DNA from 4 places in the Thioalkalivibrio sp. AKL9 genome. Region 1 is predicted to be linked to each of the others. Evidence: predicted binding sites of a transcription regulator. Region 1 holds the regulator's gene; each other region holds the start of a gene.
The links. Region 1 encodes sigma-54, which starts transcription at its own class of promoters, with help from an activator protein. Its sites were predicted from a motif close to TGGCANGNTNCNTGCTT; they were not measured.
Positions count from the first base shown of each region.

Region 1 (4,180 bases):
GGTCGCCGGTGGCGGCCTCCGGGACCAGCAGTGCGATCAGGATATCGACCGGCTCGTGATCCATGGCGTCGAAGTCGACGCCCTTTTCCAGGCGCAGCACGGCCACGCGCGGCGCCTCGAGATCGGCCAGGCGGCCATGGGGAATCGCAACCCCATGGCCGAGACCGGTGGATCCGAGTTTTTCGCGTGCGGACAGGGCCTCGAAGATCGCGTTGCTCCCCGGTCCCGTGCCGTCACCTCCGCCGGCGAGGAGGTCCGCCAGGGCCTCCAGGGCCCGTTTCTGGCTGGAGCACTCGGGTTGCAGGCCAATGCGCTCGGGGGTGATCAACTCGGCAATCGTCATGGATCAGGAGGCCTGCTCGCGGTTGCGCTGGGCACCTTCGGCGCGGTGGTGGTCCTTGACCTTTTCCTTGTGCTTGATCAGCTGACGGTCGACTTTGTCGATCAGCGCGTCGATCGCGGCATACATGTCCTCGTGAGAGGCCTCGGCGTGGATGTGATTGCCGCTGACCTGGAGATTCGCTTCGGCCTGGTTGTGCTGATTCCGGGTCTTCTCGTGGGTCAGCACGACGTGGACGTCGATGACCTTGTCGAAGTGGCGCTCCAGCTTCGCGAACTTCTCGTTGACGTAGTCGCGCAGGGCGTCGGTGATGTCCACGTGGTGGCCGGTCAGGTTGATCTGCATGGTCAGGACTCCTTGGTTACTTGCTGCCGGTGGGCATCGAGGCCATCTGCCGGCGTTCGCTGGATGAAGGGATGTGCATCGCCTCGCGGTACTTGGCCACGGTGCGGCGCGCTACGTTGATGCCCCGGTCCGACAGGACCTGGGCGAGCCGGGCATCGCTGAGCGGCTTGTTCGGGGGTTCGTCGCCAATCAATTCGCGAATCATGGCACGGATGGCGGTGGCGGAACACTCGCCGCCATCGTTCGTGCCGACATGGCTGGAGAAGAAATACTTGAACTCGAAGACCCCGCGCGGGGTGTGCATGTATTTCTGCGTGGTAACCCGCGAGATGGTCGATTCGTGCATCTCCAGGGTCTCGGCAATGTCGCGCAGGATCAATGGCTGCATCGCGACGTCGCCATGCTCGAGAAAGCCCTGCTGGCGGTGGACGATCGCCTCGGCGACCCGCAGCAGGGTGTCGTTGCGGCTGTGCAGGCTCTTCAGGAACCAGCGTGCCTCCTGCAGCTGATCGCGCATAAAGGCGCTGTCGCGGGCATCCGAGACCTGGCGCACCATGCCGGCGTAGAGGTCGTTGATGCGGATGCGCGGTGCGATCTCCGGATTCAGCTCCACGCGCCAGCCCTCGGCGCTATGGCGCACGTAGACATCCGGGACCACGTATTCCGAGGTGGCGGAGCTGATCTGTGCGCCGGGGCGCGGGTTCAGGGTGCGGATCAGATCCAGTGCGCGGGCCAGTTCGTCCGGGTCGCGTACGCCGGACTGGCGCTGCAGGGCCTTGTAGTCGCGCTTGCCCAGGCTGTCCATGCCGTGTTCCAGGATCGCCCGTGCGGCCTCGCGGGCCGGGGCGTCCGGGGCCAGTTCGCGTAGCTGGATCTCCAGGCACTCCCGCAGGTTCCGCGCGCCGACCCCCAGCGGGTCGCACTGCTGAATCCAGTGGAGCACTGCCTCGACCTCGTCGACGCCGACGGTTTCATCCTCGCCTCGGCTGATGGTCTCGGCCAGGGTTTCCAGGTCACCCTCGAGATAGCCGTCGGGGCTGATGGCGTCGATCAGGGCCGCCCCGATGCGCTGGTCGCGGGGTGTCAGATGGCTCAGGTGCAGCTGCCACAGCAGGTGATCCTGCAGGCCCTCACCGTCGTCGTCGCTGGTGTTTTCCAGCGGGTCGCGGTCATCCACGCCCTTGTTGGGCGTCGGGGCCGGCTCGTAGATGTCGTCCCAGCGGCTGTCGGTCGTCAGTTCCTCGGGGATCACGTCGTCGCTGGTAGTGGTGGCCTCCATGCGATCGCCTTCCACCAGCTCGCCGTCCTGGTTCAGGCGCTCGGTGTCGGCCTCGGCATCTTCGTCCTCGACCTGTTCGAGCATGGGGTTGCTCTCCAGCGCCTGCTGGATCTCCACCTGGAGCTCGAGCGTGGACAGCTGCAACAGGCGGATCGCCTGCTGCAGTTGCGGGGTCATGGTCAGCGTCTGACCCAGCTGCAGATTCAGGCCGGGTTTCAGCATCGGGTATGCGGGGCGAGGGTGGGCATTGATGGAATCTTAAAGCCTGCCTTGTGGTTTGTGCACCGACCGGGCCGCATATGGGGCGCTTTCACAGGCGGAAGTTCTCGCCGAGATAGACCCGGCGCACCTGGGGATCGGCCAGCAGCTCGTCCGGTGTACCGGCGGCGAGCAGGCGTCCCTCGCTCAGAATATAGGCCCTGTGGCAGATGCCGAGGGTCTCGCGCACGTTGTGATCGGAGATCAGTACGCCGATGCCGCGCTGGGCGAGATGCCGAATCACGTCCTGGATGTCGCCCACCGAGATCGGGTCCACCCCGGCGAAGGGCTCGTCCAGACAGATGAAGCGCGGATCCCCGGCGAGGGCGCGGGCGATCTCGGCCCGGCGCCGTTCCCCACCGGACAGCGCGATGCCCGGGCTGTGGCGCACGGTCTCGAGCTGGAACTCCTCGATCAGCGCATCGCCAATGCGCCGGCGCTCGTGGCGATCGAGTCCGGGGCGCAGCTCGAGCACGGCCTGGAGGTTGTCCCACACGCTCAGGCGGCGAAAGATCGAGGCCTCCTGCGGCAGGTAGCCGAGGCCGGCGCGCGCGCGCACATGGATGGGGGCGCGGGTGATATCGCGTTCGCCCAGGGTGATGCGTCCGGTATTGGGGCGGATCAGCCCGACCAGGCTGTAGAAGCAGGTGGTCTTGCCGGCCCCGTTCGGGCCCAGCAGGCCGACCACCTCGCCGGGCGCGAGGTCGACGTCCACCTGGTCCAGCACAGTGCGCTGGCCGTAGCGCTTGGTCAGCTCGCGTCCGATCAGGCGGTCGTTGGTTTGTGCCGGTGTGGCGGATGGGCTGGGGGCGGTGGCGTTCATTCGTCGTCGCGCGGCTGGATGGTGATGCGCACGCGCTCGCTGTCGCCTTCGCCGCGTTCGGCCTCGATCACGTCGGTCGTCAGGTCGTAGGTGATGCGCTTGCCGCGCGCCTCCTCGCTGGTGGTGATCACATGGGCCTGGTCGGTGAGGATCATGCGGTCTTCGTTCAGCAGGTAGTCGATGCGCAGGGCGGTGGCAATGCGCATCTCTCCGGTTTCCGGATCGGGTGATTCCAGGCGTGCCGGCTCGCCGTGGGCCTCCATTTCGTAGGGGCGGCGATCGCGGGTGCGCACGTAGACCTTGTCGGCCTCCAGGGTCATGTCGCCGCGGATCACGATCACGTCGCCGGTGTAGGTCCCCAGCCCCTGGCGTTCGTCCATCTCCGCGCGGTCGGCAGTGATCTCCACCGGCAGCGCCGGGCCCGAGCCCTGCTGGGCGAACGCGGGCGTGGCCAGCAGCACGAGCAGCAGGAGCGCCGCCACGCGGGCACCCGGTTGGCCCGGACGGTGGCGAAGGCTATGGGGATTCGGGGTCATGCGCGGGATCCTCCTCGCTCGTCTCGCTGTAGAGCGAGTACACGTCATGGAACAACTCTATGGTATCCCCTCGCGAGTCCACGCGCAGACCGGTGCCGCGCTGGAACAGGCCCGGCTGGTTCAGGGTAGAAAGGGCATCCGAAGTGGCGACCATGGTGTCGGTGGCGACGCGAACATCCCGCGAATCGATGAGGGTCTCCACGCGTTCGCCGCGGGGCGGCTGTACGCCGTGGGTGGGGCCCACCAGGTCCAGGGTCGCGGCGGCTGGTTGATGCAGGGCGGCCGGGGCGGTCCAGCGCCATTCGATACCGCCCTCGGCGAACAGGTCGAGGTCCGGGTCGTCCACCCACTGGGGGCCGTCACGGCCGAACTCGCGCAGGCGGGTGCCGCGCAGACGATGGCTCAGTTCGCCGTCGTCGCCGGTGGCATGCAGGGTGAAGCCGTCAATCTGCAGCGTGACCTCGCCCTCGGGCGGGCTTACCTCGGCCTGCGCCAGGGGCGCGGACGCGAATGCGAGCACGGCCAGGGCCCATCCGACTTGGCGGCGAGTCCTTTGGCTCATCCGTTCAGGTAGGTCTCGAACAGCGCGTCGAGCCGGC
Region 1 covers NZ_KB905105.1:46,627-50,806, reverse strand. Annotated here, with positions in the region: gene D573_RS0104160 (PTS sugar transporter subunit IIA) at 1-343, opposite strand, end outside; gene hpf (ribosome hibernation-promoting factor, HPF/YfiA family) at 347-685, opposite strand; gene D573_RS0104150 (RNA polymerase factor sigma-54) at 702-2,186, opposite strand; gene lptB (LPS export ABC transporter ATP-binding protein) at 2,275-3,045, opposite strand; gene lptA (lipopolysaccharide transport periplasmic protein LptA) at 3,042-3,581, opposite strand; gene lptC (LPS export ABC transporter periplasmic protein LptC) at 3,562-4,143, opposite strand; gene D573_RS0104130 (HAD family hydrolase) at 4,140-4,180, opposite strand, start outside.

Region 2 (4,180 bases), on a different contig from region 1:
CATAACCCACGGCATGGCACTCCACCGCATATCCGATTCGACCCCACCGGACCTGGCCACCCGGGAGCAGGAGATCACCCTGCTGCTGGAGGTTGCCAAGCTGATGGGCCGCTCCGGCGACCCGGATGCCGCGATCTACCGCATCCTCGGGATGATGTCCCAGCTACTGGGACTCAACCGCGGCCGCGTCCTGTTGCCGGATCCGAACAGCGGCCAACTGCGCATCCGCCACGCCTACGGCCTGACCGATGCCGAGCGCGACCGCGGCAGCTACAGCCTCGGCGAGGGTGTCACCGGGCGCGTCATGAAGACTGGCCAGATCGCCCTGATCCAGGACATCGACAACGAGCCCGAATACCTCGCGCGCGCCATTGACCGTTCCACCCTGCCGCAGGAGACCGTCGCCTACATCGCCGTGCCCATCGTCCAGGACGAACACGCCATCGGCGTGCTGGGCGTGCACCGGCTGCGACGCCGCTCGCGCCAGTTCCAGGACGACCTGAACCTGCTGCGGGTGATCGCGAGCATGATCGGCCAGGTGCTGCGCATCCACCAGCTGATCGCCGAGCGCACCGCCGAGCTGGTCTCGGAGAACCGCTACCTCAAGAGCGCCCTGGATACCCAGGGCGGGCAATACGGCATCCTCGGCGAGAGTCCGGCCCTGCGGCACGTCCTCAAGCAGGTCCACCGCATCGCGGACACTCAGGCCACGGTGCTGGTGACCGGGGCCTCCGGCACCGGCAAGGAGAAGATCGCGCGCATGATCCACCGGATCAGCCAGCGAAACGCCAAGCCGTTCATCTCCATCAACTGCGCCGCGATCCCGGCGGACCTGCTGGAATCCGAACTGTTTGGCCACGAGAAAGGGGCCTTCACCGGTGCCTCCAGCGCCAAGACCGGCAAGATCGCCCTGGCGGACGGCGGCACGCTGTTCCTGGACGAGATCGGCGACATGCCGGAGGCTCTCCAGTCCAAAATCCTGCGTGTGCTGCAGGAACGGGTGGTCCAGCCCATTGGCGGCAACCGCGATCTCCCGGTGGACGTGCGCATCATCGCCGCGACCCACCAGAACCTGCAGGCCGCGGTGAACGCCGGGAACTTCCGGCTCGACCTGTTCTACCGCCTGAACGTGATCCCGCTGCACATGCCGGCCCTGCGCGACCGTGCCAGCGACATCCGCCTGCTCACCCGCCACTTCCTCGACCGCTACACCCACCTGCACGGCTGGAACGTGGTCGTCGACGAAGGCGTGCTGGAACGCCTGGAGGCCTTCGACTGGCCCGGCAACATCCGCCAGCTGGAGAACGTGCTGGAGCGCGCCGTGCTGCTATCCACGGATGGCCGCATCGGCACGCCGCTGATCGACGAGATCCTGCACGAGGAATCCCGCATCAGCCCGTTCGAGGGCGAGCGGCACGGCCTCCGCGACGAGCATGCACCGGCACCATCGCGGCACAACGAGCCCCGAACCCTGCCCTCTTCCGGCGCGTCCTGCACCAGCGCGGTGCGCCCATATCAGCGCGTGCACGCTACCGAGGCGGAGCGCCTGAAGCGCGCGATCGAGCAGACCGGGGGCAACAAGACCCGCGCCGCGATGGACCTGGGCCTGACCCCGCGGCAATTGCGCTATCGCCTGAAAAAGCTCGGCATAGAAACCACTTAGGCCCACCGCTCAGACACCAGCGGACCTTTTGTCCGCTTCGTCGACAATGCCGACCAATGGTCCGATCTCCCGGCACTCGCGCGCCGCCCTGGCGGCCCATTCCCCACGCTTGGCATGGCACCTGCAATGACCCTCGACATGCGCGGCAACGATGCCCGCATCGATTCGACCCACGAGGAGAGCCGACCATGCCGACCAAGAGTCTTCACGATCCCTTTGACGCCAACGCCGACCTGCGCCACGGCTCCAGCTGCCGCCACGGGCACACCGGTCCCGGCAGCTGCAGCTGCTTCGACACCGCGTCCCCGGACCTGGAAGAGAAACTGGAACGACACGCCACCCATGAGCCCGTACAGGCCGATGCCCACGCCACCGGCGAGGACCTGAGCGACGAGGCCATGGTCGATCGCGCGGTGGAGAGCGCCATCGTCCGCGGCATGTTCGGCCACAACGAGATCAACCGCCGCCGCTTCCTGCAGATGATCGGGGGCGGCACGGTGGCCGCGGCCCTGGGCTCCATCCTGCCGCTGGACAAGGTCAAGGCCGCAATCAAGGACGGCGGGCCGCTGGAAAAGACCAAGCTGCGCGTCGGCTTCGTCCCGATCACCTGCGCCACGCCGATCATCATGGCCCACCCCATGGGCTTCTACGAGCGCCACGGCCTGGATGTCGACGTGATCAAGACCGCCGGCTGGGCGGTGGCCCGCGACATGTCGCTGTCCGGTGAGTACGACGCCTCGCACATGCTCTCGCCGATGCCGCTGTCGATGACCCTGGGCTCCGGCTCCTCGCGCGAGCACTACATCATGCCGGCGGTGGAGAACATCAACGGCCAGGCCATCACCCTGCACAACAAGCACAAGGACAAGCGCGATCCCAAGGACTGGAAGGGCTTCACCTTCGCCGTGCCCTTCGAGTACTCCATGCACAACTTCCTGCTGCGTTACTACGTCGCGGAGCACGGGCTGGATCCCGATCGCGACATCAGCATCCGCGTCGTGCCGCCGCCGGAGATGGTCGCCAACCTGCGTGCCGAGAACGTCGACGGCTACCTGGCTCCCGACCCCTTCAACCAGCGCGCGGTCTGGGACGGCATCGGTTTCATTCACATGCTGACCAAGGAGATCTGGGACGGCCACCCGTGCTGCGCCTTCGCCTGCTCGGCCGCCTTCGCCGACGAGCACCCGAACACCTTCGGCGCCCTGTTCCGCGCGTTGATCGAGGCCACCCAGTACAGCTCGGATATCAACAACCGCGCCGAGATCGCCGAGGCCATCTCCCCGCGTGCCTATCTCAACCAGCCGCAATCGGTGGTCGAGCAGGTGCTGACCGGGCGCTATGCCGACGGCCTGGGCGAGGTCAAGAACGACCCGCACCGGATCGACTTCGACCCCTTCCCCTGGCACTCGATGGCCACCTGGATCCTCACCCAGATGAAGCGCTGGGGCTATGTGGATCGAGACTTCGACTACAACCGCCTCGCGGAAGACGTCTTCCTCGCCAGCGAGTGCGCCGAGGTCATGACCGAGCTGGGCTACGAAGCGCCGAGCGACACCTACAAGAACTTCGAGATCATGGGCAAGGTGTTCGACTACACCGACCCGGAAGGTTATCTCGACAGCTTCGCAATCCGCAGGAGCTAAGCCATGTTGAGCAATCTCAACTTCCGGGCGACCGTTCTCTCGCTGGTGATGCTCGTGGTCTTCCTGGGCGTGTGGCAGCTGGCCACCGCCCCGGAGGTCCTCGCGCCGCAGCAGGGCGAGCTGAGCGAATACGAACAGCTGATGGGGGGCGGGACCGATCGCAGTTCCAGCAGCGGCATCCCGGCCCCCACCCAGGTGTTCAGCCACGCCTTCAGCGAACTGAGCAACCCGTTCTACGACGCGGGCCCGAACGACAAGGGCATCGGGATCCAGCTGGCCTACTCGATCTACCGGGTCCTGCTGGGCTTTGCCCTGGCCGCGCTGATCGCCATCCCGCTCGGCTTCGTGATCGGCATGTCGCCGCTGCTGAACAAGGCGTTCGATCCGTACATCCAGATCCTCAAGCCGATCTCGCCACTGGCCTGGATGCCGCTCGCCCTGTTCGTGATCCGCGACTCGAACATGTCGGCGATCTTCGTGATCTTCATCTGCTCGATCTGGCCGATGTTGGTGAACACCGCCTACGGCGTCGCCTCGGTGCGCAATGACTGGCTGAACGTAGCCAAGACCCACCAGCTGTCGAACCTGCGCACCGCGTTCACGGTCATCCTGCCCGCCGCGGCCCCGACCATCCTCACCGGCATGCGCATCTCCATCGGCATCGCCTGGCTGGTCATCGTCGCCGCCGAGATGCTCGTGGGCGGCACCGGCATCGGCTACTACATCTGGAACGAGTGGAACAACCTCGATCTCGCCAGCGTGATCTTCGCGATCATCATGATCGGCATCGTCGGCTTCCTGCTGGATGCCTCCCTCGCCCAGGCCACCAAATTCGTGCGCTACGCCGACTAAGTCGGCGCAGCCCAACCAGGAG
Region 2 covers NZ_KB905112.1:75,858-80,037, forward strand. Annotated here, with positions in the region: gene D573_RS0110430 (sigma-54-dependent Fis family transcriptional regulator) at 14-1,663, shown strand; gene D573_RS0110435 (CmpA/NrtA family ABC transporter substrate-binding protein) at 1,852-3,306, shown strand; gene ntrB (nitrate ABC transporter permease) at 3,310-4,158, shown strand.
Region 2: D573_RS0110435 (CmpA/NrtA family ABC transporter substrate-binding protein) is a predicted target of sigma-54. The motif match lies at 1,774-1,790, and genes of this name have one in related genera.

Region 3 (4,180 bases), on a different contig from region 1:
CGCGCTATCGCGAGGCCCTGGAGCGCCTGACCCGCGACGCATGAGCCCGGCACAGACAGGAGCGCCCCCGCAGGGCCTGTTCGTCACCGGCACCGACACCGGCGTCGGCAAGACCTTCGTCAGCTGCGCGCTGCTGGAACTCTGGCGGGATCGTGGGCTGCGGCCGCAACCGCGCAAACCGGTGGAATCCGGCTGCCCGCCGAGCCCGGATGGGCTGCGGCCCGAGGACGGGATGAACCTGACCCACGCGGCGGGCCTTCCGGACGCCGCCATCGAGCGGGTCACGCCCTGGCGCTTCCCCGATGCCATCGCCCCGGACCAGGCCGCCGCGAACCAGGGCGTGCGCCTGACGATCGCGGAGCTGGCCGCGGCCTGCGCAGCCGACGGCACGGGCCCGCGGCTGGTGGAGGGTGCGGGGGGCTTCTACTCGCCGCTCTGCGCGGATGGCCTGAACGCGGACCTCGCCGAGGCCCTCGGGCTGCCGGTCCTGCTGGTGGCCGAGGACCGGCTGGGCACACTGAACACCTGCCTGCTGACCCTGGAGGCCCTGGAACGACGCGGCCTGCAACTGGCCGGGATCGTGCTGAACCGGCGCCGGGTGGATGCCGACCCGCGCCTCGACAATGCCGCCGCGCTGCGTTCACGCACGAGCGCCCCGATCATCGAGTCAGCGGAAGGCATCACCCGCGCGGCGCTGGTTCAGAAGCTCTCCACCTCGAAGTTGTCCGGGCGCACGCCGCCGGAGGACTCGCGCTCCTGACCGCGGGACTCGGAGGCCGCAGGGGCTTCCTCTTCGTCAACCCGGAACCCGGCCAGGGTCTCGCGCAGGGCACGGGTCCCCTCGCGGTCGACGCGCCGGGTCTCGATGATATGCACCGGGCGCTGGGACTCGCCGTAGTACGCCTCATTGAAGTCGTCGCGCACCGTCATGCGCGAGCCGGACAAACTCATGCCCAGGTAGGCACCCCGCGCCCGCGAGTAGGACAGGAAGTCGGCCGTCGGGGTGGCACTCCGGCCCGCACCCACCGGACCGGCAGCCACCGAGGCATCGCCCCCCAGGCGGATGGCGGATCCGAACATCGAGTCCACCGCATCCTGGGTGCGCGCGACCATCACCACCTCGGCGGCATCACCACCGAACTGCATGCCGAAACTGACCGAACCGAGGGAGTAGAACGCCACCGGCGAATAATCGCCGCGCTCGTCGTCCCAGGCCAGGAACACGCCGATGCCGCCGGAGCCTCCGATCAGGAAGGCCCCGCGAGCCACGCGCGGGAAGATCACCACGCCGCGGGCGTCGCGCAGGTCCTCCTTAAGGGACTCGTATTCGGGGTGGGTGGCCATGTTCTCCACCGTCGCCTGGGCGCGATCGATGATGTCCTGCGGATCGATCTCGCGGCTGAACGGGTTCGCGTGAGCGCTCCCCACCATGGCGGCAAACACCAGCGTCGTCAGGCAGAAAAGGATCAGTCGTTGCATCGTGGAAACCTCCAGAAAGGCCAAGGGAGACGCAGCCGCGCGAATGCGTCGGCGTCTCCCTAACGAATACATTCATCATGGCACAAAAAAAGGGGGCCGAAGCCCCCTTTTTCGTGCTGCAATCCGCAGGATCAGTTGACCTTGGGATCCAGCTCGCCGGACAGGTAGCGCTTGACCATGTCGTCCAGGGAGATCGGCTTGATCTTGGACGCCATGCCGGCGCAACCGAAGGCCTCGTAACGGGCCTGGCAGAGGTCCTTCATCGCGGCAGTCGAGGCCTTCAGGAACTTGCGCGGATCGAATTCCTTCGGGTTCTCGGCCAGGAACTTGCGCACCGCACCGGTGGAGGCCATGCGCAGGTCGGTGTCGATGTTGACCTTGCGCACGCCGTGCTTGATGCCTTCCTGGATCTCTTCGACCGGCACGCCGTAGGTCTCGCCCATGTCGCCGCCGTACTTGTTGATGATCTGCAGCCACTCCTGCGGAACGGAGGAGGAGCCGTGCATGACCAGATGGGTATCCGGGATGCGGGCGTGGATCTCCTTCACGCGCTGGATGGCCAGGATGTCACCGGTCGGCGGACGGGTGAACTTGTAGGCGCCGTGGGAGGTACCGATGGCGATCGCCAGGGCGTCGCACTTGGTGTTCTTCACGAAGTCGGCGGCCTCGTCCGGGTCGGTCAGCAGCTGGTCGTGGGACAGCTGGCCCTCGGCGCCGGAACCGTCTTCCTCGCCGGCCATGCCGGTTTCCAGGGAGCCCAGGCAACCCAGCTCGCCTTCCACGGACACGCCACAGGCGTGAGCGATCTCGGAGACCTTGGCGGTCACGTCACGGTTGTAGTCGTACGAGGCCGGGGTCTTCATGTCAGGCATCAGGGAGCCGTCCATCATCACCGAGCTGAAGCCGGACTGGATGGAGCGCAGGCAGACTGCCGGCTCGGAGCCGTGATCCTGGTGCAGCACAACCGGGATGTCCGGGTACTGCTCGATGGCGGCGATGATGTTGTGGCGCAGGAAGGGCTCGCCGGCGTACTTGCGGGCACCGGCGGAGGCCTGAATGATCACCGGGGAGTCGACCGCAGCGGCCGCTTCCATGATCGAATGGACCTGTTCCATGTTGTTGGCGTTGTACGCCGGCATGCCATAGCCATGTTCGGCGGCATGGTCCAGAAGCTGGCGAAGTGAGATTAGAGCCATGGATTCCTCCTTACGGGATTCGGACTGAGGTAGTGAAAAAGTCGATTGATCTGGTTGGCGACTGCGGGCGGTGCGCGGTTCAGGCCAGTTCGCCGACGCGCACGATCTTCATGGCGTTGGTGCCGCCATGCTCGCCCTGCAGGTCGCCCTTGGTAATGATGACCAACTCGCCATCCTGCACGACGCCCTCGGCCTTGAGCAAGTTCACCGCCTCACGGTTCACGCTTTCGTGGCTCTCGGGGATCGGCTTCAGGGTCACCGGATAGACGCCGCGATAAAGCGTCATGCGGCGGCTGGTGGATTCGTGCTGGGTGAGCGCGTAGATCGGGATGCCCGAGCTGATGCGCGACATCCACAGCGCCGTGGAACCGGACTCGGTCAGCGCGGCGATCGCGGAGACATCGAGATGGTTGGCGGTATACATGGTGGCCATCGCGATGGCCTCGTCGACCCGGCCGAAGGTCGAATCCATGCGATGGTCCGACTGGCGTGCGGCGCGCTGGCGCTCGGCGGCCTCGCAGATCCGGTCCATGCTGGTGACCACGCGCGCAGGATAACGCCCGGTCGCGGTCTCGCCGGAGAGCATCACCGCATCCGTGCCGTCCAGCACCGCGTTGGCCACGTCGAACACCTCGGCGCGGGTCGGGATGGGGTTCTGGATCATGGTCTCCATCATCTGGGTCGCGGTGATGACCAGACGATTGAGGCTGCGCGCGCGCGTGATCAGGGTCTTCTGCACCCCCGGGAGCTCGGCGTCACCGATCTCCACACCCAGATCGCCGCGGGCGATCATGATGACCTCCGAGGCGGCGATGATCTCGTCGATCACCTCCAGGGCCTCGGAGCGCTCGATCTTGGCGCAGATCCCGGCCTCCCAGCCGGCATCCTTCAACAGGCCCCGCGCCAGGTGCAGGTCCTGGGCGGAACGCGGGAACGAGACGGCCAGGTAGTCCACCTGCAGCTCGGCCGCCAGGCGGATATCGTCGCGGTCCTTGTCCGTAATCGCGGGCGCAGACAGGCCGCCACCCTGACGATTGATGCCCTTGTTGTTGGACAGCTCGCCGCCGACCTCGACGGTGGTCTCGATCCGGCTGCCATTGACCGCCGTGACCTTGAGCACGATACGGCCGTCATCCAGCAGCAGGATGTCGTCCGTGCGCACGTCGTCCGGGAGGTCCTTGTAGGTCAGGCCGACCTGGGTGGCATCGCCCGCGTCGCGATCCAGCTCGGCATCCAGCGCGAAGGGTGCGCCCTCTTCCAGCTGCACCTTGCCCTGCTGGAAGCGGTCGATGCGGATCTTGGGGCCCTGCAGGTCGCCCAGGACACCGACGCAACGGCCGGCGCGCTCGGAGGCGGCCCGCAGCCGCGCCAGGCGCTGGCGGTGGTCATCCGGATCGCCATGCGAGAAGTTCAACCGGACCACATCCACACCGGCCCGGATGATGGCCTCCATGGCCTCGTCGCTGTCCGTTGCCGGCCCCAGCGTGGCTACGATCTTGGTACGT
Region 3 covers NZ_KB905103.1:235,586-239,765, forward strand. Annotated here, with positions in the region: gene D573_RS0101230 (phosphoribosylaminoimidazolesuccinocarboxamide synthase) at 1-44, shown strand, start outside; gene bioD (dethiobiotin synthase) at 41-760, shown strand; gene D573_RS0101240 (lipid-binding SYLF domain-containing protein) at 700-1,479, opposite strand; gene fba (class II fructose-bisphosphate aldolase) at 1,611-2,675, opposite strand; gene pyk (pyruvate kinase) at 2,755-4,180, opposite strand, start outside.
Region 3: D573_RS0101240 (lipid-binding SYLF domain-containing protein) is a predicted target of sigma-54. The motif match lies at 1,546-1,562, and genes of this name have one in related genera.

Region 4 (4,180 bases), 100 kb from region 1:
CGGCAGGCGGTAATGGAAGGCCGGGCGCGGTTTGATCAAGTCGTGTTCCACCGGTGCGGCGTTGACCCGTTCCGGGTCCAGGTGGGCAAACAAGGGCAACAGGTCCAGTGGTCGGTTGCGCGTCGGGCTGTGCGCCAGGTAGGCATCGATCAGGCCGGCCTGATCGGGTTGGAAGTCCGGGTCCAGCATGTGGCGTACAAAGGGCCCGGGAAACGCGCGAATGTAGGGCGACAGTCGCCGTGCCAGGTCGATTGCGCCGGCCGCGGTGAGGGCCTCGGCCATCAGCAGGAAGCTGCGCAGGATCGCCAGCAGCCACTCGGCATCGGTACGGTGGATCTCGATATTGATCTGCAACCCGAAGGCGTAGAGAAACGAGCGTTCGGTGCCCTGGGCGCCGGCCTCTTGCAGGGCCGCGCGTACCCGGTCCAGGCGGGGCAGGTCGGCCACCGGGATCGGCGGGGCCACGATTTCATGCGGCACCAGGCGGCCGGCGGCGTCGGCCAGCCAGTGATCCAGCGCCGCCTTGTCGGAGTCGTCCAGCGAGATGCCGAGGCGCGCGAGATGCTCGCGGTAGGCCCGGTCCTTCAGCACCCGGGCGTCCAGTTCCAGCTGGAAGTCGCCGACGTCGGTATCGCGCACGCGGGCGACGAACGCACTGTCCGGTTCGATCTGCCCTCCGAATTCGGCCTTTACTGCTTCGGCCATAATCTCCAGCGAGACACCGGCCATCTCGATCTCTACCCCGATGCGACGCGGTTCGCCCTCGAGGCTGTCGGGCCACGGGAGGTCGTGGAAGGGCTCGCTCATGCGTGTCTCGAAGCCGTGCAAGGGAAGCTCCATGATAACGGCTCGGTGTACCTCGTGCGGCCCGGGCAGTAGGATAGGCGCCGACCTACAGGAGCCCGCCGAGCCCATGGATCGAATCTATCTGCGCGACCTCGAAATCGATGCCGTTGTCGGTGTCTACGACTGGGAACAGCGGATCCAGCGCCGCCTGCGATTCGACATCGAACTGGCGGCGGACACCCGCATCGCCGCCTATTCCGGCGAGATCGGCGATACCGTCGATTACGAGGCGGTGGCCAACGCGGTGCGGGCCATCGTCACGCGCGAGCCGCACGCGCTGCTGGAATCCCTGGCCGAAGAGATCGCCGAGGCCCTGATGGCCCAGTTCGGCACCCCCTGGGTGCGCATCAAACTGGGCAAGCCCGGGGCCGTTCCCGGTGTACGCGAGGTCGGCATCGAGATCGAGCGCGGCACCCTCGCGACGTCCGACTAGCCCCTCTTCTCCTACGGGTCCTTCCGGCCCGCTTTCCTGCCTTTTGTTCCGCGTCTGCCCCGTGCGGGGACCGGACCGTGTTCACACTTTTCGTTGATCGCACGCTTTTGGTGCGTGTGCACTTTTAGTGCGCACCATCCAGAGGCAAAACCTCGTGGTTCGGCCGCAACACGTGTTGTGAAAAGCCGATTTTGCTCCCTTTTGGTACTTGGCACAGCCCGTGCAAGGACCGGGTGTCGACTACGCGACACTCGATTGACCAATCTGGGAGAAGACCAACATGAAGAAGTTCACCCGTTCCGCGCTGGCCGCTGCTGTCCTCACCGTAGGCTCCACCGGTGGCGTCGCGTTTACCTCCACCGCCGCCGCGGAGCTGTCCATGAATATCGGCGCCGTTTCCAACTACTACTTCCGTGGTGTCACTCAGACCGATGATGCTGCTGCCATCCAGGGTGGTGTGGATTTCGAGCATGAGTCCGGCTTCTACGCTGGTACTTGGGCGTCTACGGTTGATTTCGGAGAAGGAGAGGCAAAGTACGAGCTCGATCTGTACGCCGGTTTCGCAGGCGAACTTGGTAATGGGATGGGCTATGACGTCGGGTATATCTATTACGCCTATCCTGATAGCCCCGATGATATCGACTTCGGCGAGATCTACGGTGAACTCTCGTTCGCAGGATTCTACGGTGGTCTTGCGGCGACGGTGCACAGCGACCAGTCCAGTGGAGAGGCGTTCGATTCGGGAGACATCTATTACTACTTGGGTTACGACGTCGCGCTCCCGAATGACTTTGGTCTCGACCTGACTGCCGGTTATTACACGTTTGATGCCGATGGATCTGCGGGCCAGGAAGACCTGGATTACCTGCATTACGGAGCGACTATGTACCGCGATGTGGGCGACTTTGGTGAGGTCTCGTTCACTCTAGAGTATGCCGACATCAAGGATGACGATCGCTCCGAGCTCGCAGGGTCTGGCGATAACCTGAAGGTTTGGGTGGGCTGGTCCAAGACGTTCTGAAGCCGGCTATTACCTCTTAATGCAAAGGCGGGTCCGTGGATCAGCGGACCCGCCCACAGGAGTCTGACATGAAGATGATTACCGCCGTGATCAAGCCGTTCAAGCTTGATGATGTTCGCGAGGCGATCTCGGAGATCGGCGTGCAGGGCATGACCATGACCGAAGTGAAGGGTTTTGGTCGCCAGCGCGGTCATACCGAGTTGTATCGCGGTGCCGAGTATGTAGTCGATTTTCTGCCCAAGGTGAAGCTTGAAGTGGCCGTTGACGAAAACCTGGTCGACCAGGTCGTCGAGGCCATTTCAAAGTCCGCCAGCACGGGCAAGATCGGCGACGGCAAGATCTTTATTACGCCGGTGGAGCAGGTCGTGCGTATTCGCACGGGCGAAACCGGACCGGAAGCGCTTTAAACCTTTGCCTTCCAGCGAATGAGGAATTTCAATCATGGAAATTGAACAGCAAGTTGTCGAACTCGCCTATGCGATGGACACCTTTTACTTTCTGGTGGCCGGTGCACTGGTGATGTGGATGGCCGCGGGCTTTACCATGCTCGAGGCCGGTATGGTGCGCACCAAGAGTGTGGCCGAAATTGCAACCAAGAATATCGCCCTGTATTCGATCGCCAGCATCATGTACATGCTGATCGGCTACAACATCATGTACAGCGATGGTCTCAGCTCCATTATCCCGGGGCTGGGCTTCCTGATCAGCGGCGACAACGCAGTCGCGGACGTGCTGGGTAGCGGTGGCGACATCTACTACTCCGATCGTGCCGACTTCTTCTTCCAGGTCGTGTTCGTGGCCACCGCGATGTCCATCGTTTCGGGTGCCGTGGCCGAGCGCATGAAGCTGTGGGCCTTCCTGGCCTTTGCGGTCGTGCTGACGGGCTTCATCTACCCGATCCAGGGCTTTTGGAGCTGGGGTGGCGGTATCCTCGACCAGATCGGCTACCTGGACTACGCGGGTTCCGGCATCGTCCACTTCACGGGTGCCGCTGCGGCGCTGGCCGGTGTGTTGCTCCTCGGGGCGCGCAAGGGCAAGTACGGCGCGGATGGCAGGATCAACGCCATTCCGGGTTCCAACATGCCGCTGGCCACGCTGGGTGTGCTGATCCTGTGGCTGGGTTGGTTCGGCTTTAATGGCGGGTCCGAGCTGAAGGTGTCGGACATCGAGTCCGCCAATGCCGTGGCCGCCGTGTTCGCCAACACCAACCTGGCCGCGGCCGGGGGTGTGGTGGCCGCGCTGATCACCACCCGTCTGATCTTCGGCAAGGCCGACCTGACTATGGCCCTGAACGGTGCGGTTGCAGGCCTGGTGTCCATCACTGCCGAGCCGCTGATGCCCAGCCCGGTCCTGGCGATGATCATCGGTGCCGTGGGTGGTGTGATCGTGGTGTTCTCGATCGTCGCCCTCGACAAGCTGAAGATCGACGACCCGGTTGGTGCGATCTCCGCGCACGGTACCGCCGGTATCTGGGGTGTGATGGCGGTCCTGCTGTCCAACCCGGATGCGACCTTCTTCGGCCAGATCGTGGGCCTGCTCGCCATCTTCGTGTTCGTCTTCGTGGCCAGCCTGATCGTCTGGGCGATCCTCAAGGCGGTGATGGGTATCCGCCTGAGCGAAGAGGACGAAGCCATGGGCGCCGATATCGCCGAGTGCGGTCTCGAGGCCTACCCGGAGTTCACCGGGAAGCAATAAAGCTTCGTTAACCTGAAACCGGGGTCGGGCCGTAACCCGGCTCGATCCTGATACATCGTCTCCTCCGACGCCGACAAGACAGTCTCCCAGGACTTGGATGTTGGCCTTTGGGCGCCCCTTTATCGGGCGCCCTTTTTTTGTTCGACACACCCTGTGGGAGCGGGCTTGCCCGCGAAGCCCCCGCC
Region 4 covers NZ_KB905105.1:147,942-152,121, reverse strand. Annotated here, with positions in the region: gene D573_RS0104690 (amidoligase family protein) at 1-840, opposite strand, end outside; gene folB (dihydroneopterin aldolase) at 914-1,279, shown strand; gene D573_RS0104680 (TorF family putative porin) at 1,560-2,300, shown strand; gene D573_RS0104675 (P-II family nitrogen regulator) at 2,369-2,707, shown strand; gene D573_RS0104670 (ammonium transporter) at 2,742-3,995, shown strand.
Region 4: D573_RS0104680 (TorF family putative porin) is a predicted target of sigma-54. The motif match lies at 1,489-1,505, and genes of this name have one in related genera.